3 regions of the Natronincola ferrireducens genome follow, and region 2 is predicted to be linked to each of the others. Evidence: riboswitches for the same ligand, from Rfam matches in the RefSeq annotation. Region 2 holds a riboswitch; each other region holds the start of a gene.
The links. A riboswitch is a leader RNA that binds a small molecule or an ion and turns the genes downstream of it on or off. The one in region 2 is predicted to bind glycine.
Positions count from the first base shown of each region.

Region 1 (4,511 bases), on a different contig from region 2:
TCCTCCAGGGGATGGGCATAGTCATACATTGGGTAGATACACCATTTGTCTCCTGTATTGTGATGGCTCTCATGTAGAATCCGATAAATCACAGGGTCCCGCATATTTAAGTTGGGAGAAGCCATATCAATTTTAGCCCTCAGTACCTTTTCTCCATCCTTAAATTCCCCACGGCCCATAGCTTCAAACAAAGCTAAATTCTCTTCCACAGTTCTATTGCGATAGGGACTTTCTTTTCCTGGCTTTGTTAAGGTTCCTCTATAGTGACGAATTTCTTCGGGGGATAAGTCACAAACATAGGCCTTTCCTTTTCTAATTAATAAAACTGCTCGATTATACATTTCTTCAAAATAATCTGAGGCAAAATATAAATTATCCCACTGAAAACCTAACCACTGTACATCCTCTTTAATGGATTCAACATATTCTGTGTCTTCTTTCGTTGGGTTTGTATCATCAAATCGAAGGTTGGTTTTTCCGTTAAATTCATCCGCCAGTTCAAAATTCAATACAATGGATTTAGCATGTCCAATATGTAGATACCCGTTGGGCTCTGGCGGAAAACGGGTAATAATTTCTTTATGCTTTCCTGATTCTAAATCTTGTATAACAATATTTTTAATAAAATTTGAAGTGCTAGGCTTGTTTTCCATTTTGTTCCCCTTCCTTATAGTCTTGTTATCTATTATCCCTTTATTGAAATAAATATATCATAAAACTCATTTTTTTTCTATGCTCCCTAGGTAAAATCCCTCAAACGAGCCTAGATATTTGGCTAAGCTTCATTTGTTTAAAAAACATTTCCAATCTTAGTATATTTCCTTTTAAACCCTGTAAAATATGATTATATCATATTTTAAAAGATTAGGAGGATGTAAAAATGGACATTCAACATATAAACCCTCAATCCTATTGGCTTTCCTCTAGGGAAAAACCAAGCTACTCCCCATTGCAGGAGGATATCACAGTAGACGTTGCCATTGTCGGTGGGGGAATGGTAGGAATTACTACTGGATTTTTTTTAAAACAAGAGGGCTTGAAGATAGCTATATTAGAAGCAGACGGTATTCTACAGGGAACTACGGGACATACCACTGCTAAAATCACCTCTCAGCACAGTTTAATTTATGACAAGATAAAAAGACAGTTGGGTCAGGAAAAAGCTCAACAATATGCTTCTGCCAATGAAGCTGCTATACAAATCATGGGGGAATTAATCCAAGACAAAAATATTGATTGTGACTTTAGTTGGCAATCAGCCTATATCTATACGCAATCCCATGATTATGTACAACAAATTATTGATGAGACAAAAACTGCAGCCTCCTTAGGAATAAAGGCAGAATATGTAGAAGAAATACCCCTGCCTTTTCCAGTCAAGGCTGCTGTCCGATTTGATGGTCAAGCTCAATTTCACCCCCGTAAGTATCTACTTGCTCTGGCAAAGGAGATTCCTGGAGATGGCTGTCATATCTTTGAAAATACAAAGGTCTTGGATATTCAACAGGATAATTGTCCTATTGTGATTACAGCAGGAGGTAGAAAAGTAACCGCCTCTAAAGTCATTGTGGCATCCCATTATCCATTTTATGATAAGCCTGGTTTATATTTTTCTAGGGTTTATCCTAATAGATCCTATGTTCTAGGGGTAAAAATGAAAGAGAAGTTTCCTGGGGGAATGTATATTAACGCTGAACAGCCCACCCGCTCCCTTCGGGCCCAAAGGTTGGAGGATAGTGAACTAATTTTAGTAGGAGGAGAACATCACAAAACAGGACATGGTAAAAGCACTCTAGAACATTATAGAAATTTAGCAAAGTTTGCCCATGAAACCTTTCCAGTGGAGGATATACTTTATCGCTGGTCTGCCCAGGATGGTTATACGATGGATGGTATCCCCTATATCGGTCAGTTATCCTCATCTACACCTAATATTTATGTAGCTACTGGTTTTGGTAAATGGGGAATGACTACTAGTACTGTAGCCGCTATAATCTTCAGAGATCTCATTTTAAAGAAGGATAATCCATGGAACTCCCTTTATAATCCTTCTCGGTTCACGCCAACAGCCTCTGTCCCCAGCTTTGTAAAGGAAAATGCTGATGTTGCTATGAATTTTATTGGTGGCAAAATCTTTACCCCTTCCTTCGAGGGGAAATTGAAAAACAATGAAGGTAAAGTGATAGAAGTAGAAGGACACCGGGTAGGTGCCTATCGTGATGAAAAGGGTCAGCTACACCTAGTAGATACCACCTGTACCCATCTAGGCTGTGAGGTTAATTGGAATGATGCTGAAAAAACTTGGGACTGTCCTTGTCATGGTTCTAGATTTTCCATTGAAGGTGATATTGTGGAAGGACCTGCCTTAAAGCCTTTAAAAAAACTTCATTGATTTTACTATAATTTATTTTATATTCTTTTAATTCTTTTGAAAATTTTTAAAATTTTTTATTGATTTCTGATAAGTATTCATGTTAAAATGATGATTATTCATAAAACACAATTCCATAAAAATCGAATGAAGATAGTGGAATACATTCTATTGTAAACCGTTATTGGACGAGCCTCTGGAGAGACTCAAAGGAGCACCGAAGGGGAAAGCCTGGTTTCAGGTGAAACTCTCAGGTAAAAGGACAGGGGATTTCTCATATAGTTATAATTCTATTGTTATTAAGGATTTTTTATTAATACGATAGTTTTTTCCTACTTGAAAAATCTTGATTTCCAGAGACTAAGTTTATTATTTAGTCTCTTTTCTTTTTTTGAATGTCTCCAGCTATATTATTCTTACAAGGGAGAGATGGACAATGAAAGCATTTATTAGTGTAATAGGTGATGACAAAATTGGCATTATTCATGGTGTGACTACGATATTGAAAAAGAATAGGGTAAATGTTTTAGACATTAATCAAACCCTACTACAGGATTATTTTGCTATGGTGATGCTTGTAGATCTTAAGGAGCTAACGACAGACTTTAAACAGCTAAAGGAAGAGCTTGTCATGGCTGGTAAAGAAATAGGGGTTTCCATAAAAATTCAACATGAAGATCTATTTAATACGATGCACAGTATCTAATAACGTTAGGAGATGATGACAATGATCAACTTTCAAAATATCATGGAAACCATAAGCATGATTGAAAAAGAAAAACTAGATATAAGAACCATTACTATGGGAATTTCGCTTTTAGACTGCTGTGATTCCTCTGGAAAAAATGCTAGAAAAAAGATTTATGATAAAATCACAAGATTAGCCGAAAATTTGGTAAAGGTTGGGGAAGAAATTGAAACAGAATATGGTATTCCCATTATCAACAAAAGAATTTCTGTCACCCCCATAGCCCTTATAGCCCAAGCCAGTGAAGATAAAAGCTATGTAGAATTTGCTAAAACCTTAGATAAAGCTGCATCCACTGTAGGCATTAACTTTATTGGGGGATTCTCTGCTTTGGTTCAGAAGGGTTATTCTAAAGGTGACAAAATCCTCATAAGCTCTATCCCAGAAGCCTTAGCTACAACTGAAAAAGTCTGCTCTTCCATTAATGTTGCTTGTACAAAATCTGGGATCAACATGGATGCTGTTAGGGATATGGGTAGGATTATTAAGGAAACTGCTTATCTTACAAGGGAACGGGATAGTATAGGCTGTGCTAAGTTAGTGGTCTTTGCCAATGCAGTTGAGGATAACCCCTTTATGGCAGGAGCCTTCCATGGGGTAGGAGAAGCTGAATCCATTATTAATGTCGGTATTAGTGGTCCTGGTGTAGTAAAATGTGCTCTTGAAAATATTAAAGGAGAAAGCTTTGATGTAATGGCAGAAACCATTAAAAAAACAGCCTTTAAAATAACACGAGCTGGTCAGCTGGTGGCTCATGAGGCCTCTTCTAGACTTGGGGTGCCTTTTGGTATCGTGGATTTATCCCTCGCTCCCACCCCTGCTATAGGGGATAGTGTAGCAAGGATTTTGGAGGAAATGGGTTTAGAAAGCTGTGGTTGCCATGGTACAACTGCTGCCTTGGCCCTATTGAATGACGCAGTAAAGAAAGGTGGTATTATGGCCTCTTCCCATGTAGGAGGGTTAAGTGGAGCCTTTATTCCCGTAAGTGAAGACGAGGGAATGATTGAAGCAGTGGAAAAGGGTTCATTAAGCTTAGATAAATTAGAGGCTATGACCTGTGTTTGCTCTGTAGGATTGGATATGGTGGCTATACCCGGGGATACTCCTGAGTCTACCATATCCGCCATCATTGCAGATGAAGCAGCTATTGGTGTCATCAACAATAAAACAACTGGCGTTAGGATTATACCTGTTTACGGAAAATCCTTAGGAGATTCAGCTGAATTTGGGGGACTACTGGGAATGGCCCCTCTTATGGCGGTTAGTAAATTTTCAAGTGCTGATTTTATCAGCCGTGGAGGAAGAATTCCTGCCCCTGTCCATAGCTTCAAAAACTAAATGAAAAGCAGCCATAGTAAGGTGTTTTCCTATGGCTGCCTACTTTTACCCTGT
Region 1 covers NZ_FNFP01000004.1:39,203-43,713, reverse strand. Annotated here, with positions in the region: gene BLS22_RS10045 (glutamine--tRNA ligase/YqeY domain fusion protein) at 1-653, opposite strand, end outside; gene BLS22_RS10040 (FAD-dependent oxidoreductase) at 881-2,392, shown strand; glycine riboswitch at 2,558-2,647, shown strand; gene BLS22_RS10035 (ACT domain-containing protein) at 2,808-3,077, shown strand; gene BLS22_RS10030 (PFL family protein) at 3,093-4,457, shown strand; gene BLS22_RS10025 (ATP-dependent Clp protease ATP-binding subunit) at 4,503-4,511, opposite strand, start outside.
Region 1: another riboswitch for glycine. It lies ahead of BLS22_RS10035 (ACT domain-containing protein); the one in region 2 lies ahead of BLS22_RS08850 (GrdX family protein).

Region 2 (4,511 bases):
GTCTTATTTTATTTATAGAGGTATAAAACAAGACTATTTTATGATATAAAAGAAGTATATAATGTAATAATATATAAGTAATAAAAGTAAAATAAAGTATAGCCAGGAGGACAAAAGATGAAGCTACATGTAGTATTATTAGAGCCTGAAATTCCACAAAACACAGGAAATATTGCAAGGACCTGTGTTATTACTGATACTGTATTACATATTATTGGACCTATGGGATTCTCTTTGGATGAAAAGGCTGTCAAAAGGGCGGGTTTAGATTATTGGGATCTGCTGGATTTTAGATACTATGATAGTTATGGAGAATTTCTTGAGAAAAATCCCAATGCAAAGGTTTATTATGCCACTACAAAGGCTGAAAAAGCCCATAGCGATATAACCTATGAAGAAGAAGTATTTATTATGTTTGGAAAGGAAACCGCTGGAATACCAAAGGATATTCTAGAGAAGAACAAAGAGACATGTATAAGGATACCTATGCTAAACATAGAAAAGGCTCGCTCCTTAAACCTATCTAATTCAGTAGCCATTGGAGTTTACGAGGTTTTACGACAATGGAACTATCCCAAAATGCGATAAAGGTATATCGTGTGAAGATTCAATCAATTCACCAGCACAAAGAAAGATAGAAGGAAAAAAGTATGTTATGTTGAAATAAATACTTAACATATTATTTCAATATAAATTGCCCTTGACTTGATTTGTAAAGAAGTAATAGATAAGGAGGTTGAAAATGAATAATATTCAAATTATAACTGATAGTATGACAGATGTTCCTAAATATCTTGTTGATAAGTATAATATTATTGTAATACCCCTGACCATTCATTTTGAAGACGGTGAGTATAGAGATGGGGTAGATTTAACTGGAGAAGAATTTTACAAAAAGCTCACAGAAGTAAAGGAACTTCCCCAAACATCCCAGGTAACACCAAATACCTTTATGAATGTGTTTAGGGAAGTGCTAGAGGCAGGAAAGGAAATCATTTGTATCAATGGTTCTTCTAAAGCCAGTGGTACCCATCAAGCAGCCGTTTTAGCAAAGCAAGAATTAGAAACCGATAAAATAGATGTTTTTGATACAATGGGATTATGCTTTGGGGGAGGATTCTTTGTTTATGAAGCTGCCAAAATGGCTATAGAAGGTGGGACTAGGGAAGAAATACTTACTAAGCTAGATAAAATGAAATCAAATATCGATCATATCTTTACTGTGGATACTTTAGAATACTTAAAAAAGGGGGGCAGGCTAAATCCTATGAAGGCTACTATAGCCACTATTTTAAATGTCAAACCTATTTTAACAGTGGAGGATGGTCTAGTAGAATCATTAGATAAAGTAAGGGGCACCAAAAAGGTGATCGGGAAAATGGTAGAGCTGGCCAAAAACCGAGGTGGAGATTTTTCACAGAAAACTGTAGCTATTGCCCATGCTAATACACCTGTAAAAGCAGATGAATTAAAGGAAACTGTTGAAAAAGAGCTTAATCCGAAAGAAGTTATTATCACTGAGATTGGTTGTACCATAGGAACTCATGCAGGTCCAGGAACTTTGGCTATTTTCTATTCTAAGAAATAAACTAAAAAATTTACCAAAAACTGTTGATTGTGGAAATGTTTATTATTATAATGAATATAATAGGAAAATTTTATTATGAAGTATGGAATTATTTAAAATATAAATAAACATATCTGAATGAAGAATGCGGGAGAGACCCAACAAGGGCGCCGAAGGAGGAAGCTAAGAAATTCGCCATTTCTTAGGGAATATCTCAGGCAAAAGGACCGTATTTGGACAGTTCTCTGGAAAGCTATTATAGCACCGAAGGAGCAATTTCTTTTTTTATAAGGAAAGAATCTCTCAGGTAAATCAACAGAGGTCATTTGTGACAACAGGGCGTTGGCATAAATTATCTCTGTTTTTGTTTTGTTCATTTAAACCCCATAAAAAGTGTTCTTTTGCACATGAAAAAAATATATCTACATAAACTAAAAAAAGTTGCATAAAAAGTATAAAAATGATGGAGGTCCCACTTTGAAGCCAATTATAATAACCAATAACCCTAAGGTTCGTCAAAAATATAGCAACGATTATGAAGTAGTCTTTATCGACGGAACCTATATGGAGGTTTTAATCACAATAAGGGATTTTATACATAAAGGTCATGAACTGTTAACACACCCATTGTCGGGGAGCATTAAACCCAATGAAACCCCCTATAAAAGTGCATTAATTTCTAACATAAAGGGAAAAATGAATATGGAATCCATCATGATTATTGAGGATAGTATTCAAACAGCGAAAAAGTTTCAAACAATGAAAAAGACACCCCAATGGTCACAGGCTATTCTCAAGGACTTTAGTGAGATTGACTATAGATTGCTAGATAGTGGATTACAAAGTATGTTGTATTAGAAGAAATGTTTTAATAATAAAATTTATTTATAAAAATTTATAAAATATATAAGTAAAAAACACATAAGGAGTGAAAAATATGGATAAAATTTATGATGTAATCATTATTGGGGCTGGTCCAGCAGGATTATCTGCAGGATTGTATGCTGCAAGAGGAAAGATGTCTACTTTAATATTAGAAAAGGATAAGACAGGTGGACAAATCGTGACAACCAATGAAGTAGCAAATTATCCTGGTTCTATTGAAAATGCTACAGGACCATCTCTAATTGCTAGAATGGTGGAGCAATGTAAGGAATTTGGAGCAGAAATAAAAAAAGATGCAATTAAAGAAGTAAAATTTGAAGATAAAATTAAAGTAGTTGTAGGAGAAAAAGAAACCTACCAAGCTAGGGCTGTAATTGTAGCCTCAGGAGCTAGCCCAAGATTATTAGATGTACCTGGTGAAAAGAAGTTAACAGGCAAAGGAGTTTCCTATTGTGCTACATGTGACGCAGATTTCTTTACAGATTTAGAAGTATTTGTAGTGGGGGGTGGCGATTCAGCAGTTGAAGAAGCCATTCATTTAACTAAGTTTGCAAGAAAGGTTACTATCGTACATAGAAGAGATACGTTAAAGGCTGCAAAATCTATTCAAGAAAAAGCCTTCAAAAATCCTAAAATTGACTTCATATGGGATACTACAATAACAGAAGTTAAAGGGGATGGATTGGTAGAATCTGTTGTTTTCAAAAACCTGAAAACTGGGGAAACTACAGAGTATCATGCTGATGAGGAAGACGGTACATTTGGTATCTTTGTATTCGTGGGATATATCCCTCAAACCCAGCTATTTAAAGGTTTGTTAGATATGGATGAAGTAGGGTATTTAATAACCGATGATAATATGAAAACCAATATACCTGGTGTGTTTGCCGCTGGAGATATTAGAGTAAAGTCTTTAAGACAGGTAGTAACTGCTGTGGCTGATGGTGCTATTGCATCTATCCAAGCAGAAAAATATATTGAAAATACTTTCCATGAGTAAAACTTTATTTTTAAGGAGGTGAGATGGATGTTAGCAGTTGATAAGGATACTTTCGATAAAGAAGTGCTAGAAGCAGAAGGTGTTGTACTGGTTGATTTTTGGAGTGATGGATGTGAACCTTGTAAAGCTTTAATGCCCGATATTGAGGAACTTGAAGGAGTTTATGGGGATAAGGTTAAATTTGTTAAACTCAATACAACCCAAGCTAGAAGACTGGCTATTAAACAAAAAGTATTAGGCCTTCCAACTATTGCTATTTACAAAGGTGGAGAAAAGGTAGAAGAAGTAACGAAGGACGAAGCCAACAAAGCCAATACAGAGACGATGATTAAGAAATATATATAACGCTGTAATTGTTTTGGCCTATAGCTAGAACGAGCTGGGAGGCTATAGGCCTTGTATAAAAAAGGGAGGTGAAGTTTGTGCGATTAGAGTTAGGAAATATATTAATTAAAGATGTGCAATTTAGTGACACAACTAAGATAGAAAATTCTATTCTCTACATTAACAAAGAAGAAATGTTAAACACCATTGGTGGAGATGAGCGTATTAAAAGTTTAGAAATTGAGTTAGCTCATCCAGGTGAAGAGGTAAGAATTACACCTGTAAAAGATGTAATTGAGCCTAGAGTTAAGGTGGAGGGTCCAGGAGGGATATTCCCTGGAGTAATAAGCAAAGTAGACACTGTTGGGACTGGTCGTACACATGCATTAAAGAATGTAGCAGTTGTTACCGCTGGGAAAATTGTTGGTTTCCAAGAAGGAATCATTGACATGACAGGACCAGGAGCAGAGTATACTCCGTTTTCTCAACTTCACAATGTTGTTATAGTTGCAGATCCTGTAGAAGGTATTAAGCAACATGACCATGAAGCAGCTGTAAGAATGATAGGTTTAAAGGCTGCTCAATACCTTGGTGAATTTGCTAAAAATCTTGAACCAGACGAAATGAAATATTATGAAACAGAGCCTCTTTTAGAATCTATTCAGAAATATCCTGATCTACCTAAGGTTGGATATGTATATATGCTTCAAACCCAAGGGTTATTACATGACACCT
Region 2 covers NZ_FNFP01000003.1:106,481-110,991, forward strand. Annotated here, with positions in the region: gene BLS22_RS08840 (tRNA (cytidine(34)-2'-O)-methyltransferase) at 118-588, shown strand; gene BLS22_RS08845 (DegV family protein) at 743-1,588, shown strand; glycine riboswitch at 1,706-1,807, shown strand; glycine riboswitch at 1,811-1,888, shown strand; gene BLS22_RS08850 (GrdX family protein) at 2,045-2,425, shown strand; gene trxB (thioredoxin-disulfide reductase) at 2,505-3,452, shown strand; gene trxA (thioredoxin TrxA) at 3,480-3,797, shown strand; gene BLS22_RS08865 (glycine/sarcosine/betaine reductase component B subunit) at 3,875-4,511, shown strand, end outside.

Region 3 (4,511 bases), on a different contig from region 2:
CCAACTGGCTACAAATATACCGGCAAAAAATGATATAGCACCAAGGGATATATACCATAATATTGAAACAGGTAAAAAGAAAATTAAGCTTCCTAATAGACATACTATGGCGGAGGTAATCATAGCCAGTTTTGCTGCAACTTGTTTTTTGATGAAAAGCCCGGTGATACTCAGGCCTACAAAGTGAGTCATCATGGCTATGGTATTATGTAATGCTCCGTCTTTATCTGCATTTTCCATAAGGCTGTAGAGAATCTGCCCCTCAAAGGGTAGAGACAATAACCATCCTGCAAATAAAGAAAAGCTTATGATAGATAGCTTTCGCTGATCTTTTTCCAGCTTTTCTAATAATGTACTCATAATAGTCCCCCAAAATCTATAGATAAATCATAAAATATCGTACTTCATTCTTATTTTAAATATTATTCATAAGAAACAAAATCAAGGATATATAACTAACTTTCTAGCTATATTTTATAGTACTCTTCTTTTGTTGTCTAGTACTTAAAACCTATATATTTAGGGGTTCTCTTTACAAATTAAGAGGAAACTTAATTCAAAAGGAGTCTTTCCTATCATTAAATCAAATCTCATATTACTTCATGTGCTGTTTAAGCCCTTGCTTTGATAGTGTATTGATATTTACACGCAAAATGATTTTTACTTACAGCTTCATCCCTATTATCATCATTCTATCACTATAACAGCACCGCTTTCATTATCTATCCAGTTATAAAGGAATTCTGCATGACTGGTGAAATTCCGAACACACATATTGGAGCGAGGGAATGTACCGATGGTGTGTAGATATTCTATCGTCCCAGGATCAACCTTCTCTCCATCCTCTTCCTCATATGCCACTGGAACCCCGTGGATGTAGGCTCCCCCTGTAAATCGTATAGCAAAGGGTGCATAACCTGTAATATCCTGTGTACCACTTTTCAAGTATTCAAAGCGTTCTCTTTTTTGAATAGCCTTGTAGCTCCCTAAAGTAGTCTCAAAGGAGAAATCTCCTGCAATACCAGTAGTAGCCAGGGTATAGGAGACGAGGTTAAGACCGTTTTCATCAAGCTCAAAGGAAGCTTGGTTTTGGTGATTTCTGTCTACTACAACCACATGGTTTAACTGACTTAATGTGACATTTGGATCAATGTACTGCTTAGGTACGTAAAAATCTCCCTCAAAAGTCGGAACGTTGACATGATAAAAATCATCGGTTTCATCTAATATCCGTACCAATATACCATCGGGTATATATCGAAAATTACTATTTGTATCTGCCTCTTCATATGCAGGGGCACTGTGGTAAAACCGATAGCCATACTCATCTACTGCCACATCCCCCTTTTGAGGAGGTGCACCATTTTGAAATTTATAGTTACTGATAAAGTGTAACTCCCCATCGGCCAATTGTTGCCTTAGTTGATTTACAGCATCCTGCATCCTTTCAAAACGAAAATTCCTAGGGGTACCTACTGTTGCATGGAGATAACCCTCTTTTATTTCATTATTATCTTTAAGTGCTACCCTATACCATATGGCGGAATCCTCCAACGCCTCACCTTCAACCCTCTGGAGTAATGACACCTTATCCAGGTTCGCCACCTGAGTAACAACAGTGGCATCTGGAATTGGATTTTCTCGGATTTTAGCACCCTCCTCTGCTGTTATAAGAAAATAGTCAAAGGCCATATCATACTCAAAATACTGTACTGCATCATTGATTCCTTCAGGAAGAATAGTGTTATATTCCTCTAATACAGTATTCATGTTTTTGGAGCCGATATTGTTTAATAGCTTCATTTTCTGTTGCTGACTAAGGTAAGATACTCTGTTTTCTTCCTTACCCTGTGTGATTTGGGTAATCCTCAAGTCATCTTCAATGTTGAAACCATTTATATTCTCCTCCACAGCTTCCCTGTCGGATTTGGCTAGTTTGTCCTCCTTGGGTTCCTCTGCTGAGGAACCTGGTTGCTGTCCTTGAGGGGGTTCCCCATCAGGGGGAACATTTCTTCGTTGTCCACAGCTTGACATTGTAATCATTATTGCCAGCATTAATATTAGAATAATTTTTCTATACATAAACATCCCCAATCTAAGTTTTATTATTTACTTTACTATATATTTTGTTCAAATAATTTCACTATTATGTACTTTCCACATTATAGGTTATAGTTTAAATCCCTTTTAAAGTTAAGCTTGATTTCTAATAGGGATTCATGTTAAAATTATGATTATTCATAAAACACAATTTTATAAATATCGGATGAAGATAATGGAATATATAGGATTTTATATAGACCGTTATTGGACGAACCTCTGGAGAGACTCAAACGAGCACCGAAGGGGAAAGCCTGATTTTCAGGTGAAACTCTCAGGTAAAAGGACAGGGGATTTATCATGTAGTCATAATACTATTGCTGTTGACGTTTTTTTGTTAACAGGCTAATTTTGCTACTTGAAAAATCTTGATTTCCAGAGACTAAGTTTATTCTTTAGTCTCTTTTCTTTTTTTGAATGTCTCCAAATATCTATTATTCTTAAGGGGAGAGGTGAGGAATCAAAGGATCTATTAGTATGACTACAATGCTACATTATATTTGAAATTTATTTGAGATTATCAGACAAAATAATTATTACGGAGGTTATCACATGAACTTAATAACAATCATATCTAAAATCAACAGTATTTTATGGGGTCCTATTATGTTGTTCTTCTTATTGGGTACAGGTCTTCTATTTACCCTTAAGCTACGTTTTATACAAATTAGAAAATTTAAGTATATCTGGAGGGAAACCTTCGGAGGCATCTTTAAGAAAATAGATAAAGCAGATGAAGATGGAATGTCCTCATTCCAAGCCCTAACCACAGCCATCGCCGCCCAAGTGGGTACTGGAAACCTAGCAGGGGTTGCCACAGCCATTGCTGCAGGAGGACCCGGTGCTATTTTCTGGATGTGGATAAGTGGCTTCTTAGGAATGGGAACTATCTTTGCAGAAGCAGTACTAGCTCAATTGCATACAGAAAGGGTGGATGGAGAAATAACAGGTGGTCCAGCCTACTATATTAAAAAGGGACTAGGAAGTAAATTTCTAGCAGGATTTTTTGCTGTTGCTATTGTATTAGCCTTAGGATTTATGGGGAATATGGTTCAATCCAACTCTATTTCTGAAGCAGTCCATGTTGCTTTTAATATTCCTAAAGTAGTTACTGGGATTGTTGTAGCAGGTTTAGTAGGTCTAATTGTCATTGGAGGAATTAGTAGAATTGCCTCCTTTACAGAAAAGATTGTACCTATAATGGCGGGATTATATGTTTTAGGTAGCTTGGTAATTGTTTTCATTAATTACAATCAAATTTTACCTGCCTTTAAAATGATTATTTATGGTGCCTTCAATCCTATGGCTGCCACTGGTGGAATCATTGGTGCCTCTGTAAAGGAAGCCTTCCGTTATGGTATCGCTAGGGGTCTTTTCTCCAACGAGGCGGGGATGGGTTCTACTCCCCATGCCCATGCTGTAGCAAAGGTTAAGCATCCGGCTCAACAGGGATTAGTTGCTATCATGGGTGTAGTGATTGATACAGGAATTGTATGTACATTAACTGCTCTAGTTATTTTGACAACAGGTGCCTTTTCCTCAGGTCTTATAGGGGCACAATTAACTCAAGAAGGCTTTATTAGGGGCTTTGGTGGATTTGGAAGTACCTTTGTAGCCATATGTTTATTCTTCTTTGCCTTGTCTACTATTATAGGTTGGTATTACTTTGGAGAATCAAATATTAAATTTCTTTTTGGTAAAAAAGGAATTAAATTTTATAGAATTCTAGTACTATTATTTATTATTATGGGTACTGCAATGCGGGTGGAAATCGTATGGGAACTGGCTGATACCTTCAATGGTTTAATGGTTATTCCTAACTTAATAGCTTTGTTAGGACTGTTCTCCTTTGTAGTCAATACCACTAAGGACTACGAGGAAAACTTCAACCATAATGACATTTCTGAACATCAGCATAACTAATTAGTTAATTATTGTTTTGTTTAATTCTTTTTCAAAACCTCAAGCCCATCTATTTAGGTAATTTAGGAAAAATTTAATTTTTTTAGATAAAAGTAACTTGTATTTCTTTAATGGCTATGATAAAATACAAAATAACATTTACTAGGGGGACCTTGTTATGATAATCATAATCGATAAAACAAATACAAATACAAATTATTATTACTATTATAGATAGGGTTTGCTGAAATGAAAAAAATCATAGATGCAAACCAGCCAAGTATTTTAATATACGGTTTGCGTCTATGATGGTAATATTAGTAATGCACAAAACCACGTAGACTGTCGCTACGTGGTTTTATTTTTAATAAGAAGCTTTTAAACCAGGTAGATACACATTCTGCGTGGTTTTTTGTTTTTATTAAATAAATTTTAAAAATAAAAGAAGGTTGAGGAGATGAAGATGAAAGAAAAGAAGGCAATAAAGGTTTGGCAAGCATTTTTACCCA
Region 3 covers NZ_FNFP01000001.1:835,194-839,704, reverse strand. Annotated here, with positions in the region: gene BLS22_RS03805 (response regulator transcription factor) at 1-360, opposite strand, end outside; gene BLS22_RS03800 (L,D-transpeptidase family protein) at 688-2,082, opposite strand; glycine riboswitch at 2,310-2,400, shown strand; gene BLS22_RS03795 (alanine/glycine:cation symporter family protein) at 2,653-4,023, shown strand; gene nhaC (Na+/H+ antiporter NhaC) at 4,460-4,511, shown strand, end outside.
Region 3: another riboswitch for glycine. It lies ahead of BLS22_RS03795 (alanine/glycine:cation symporter family protein); the one in region 2 lies ahead of BLS22_RS08850 (GrdX family protein).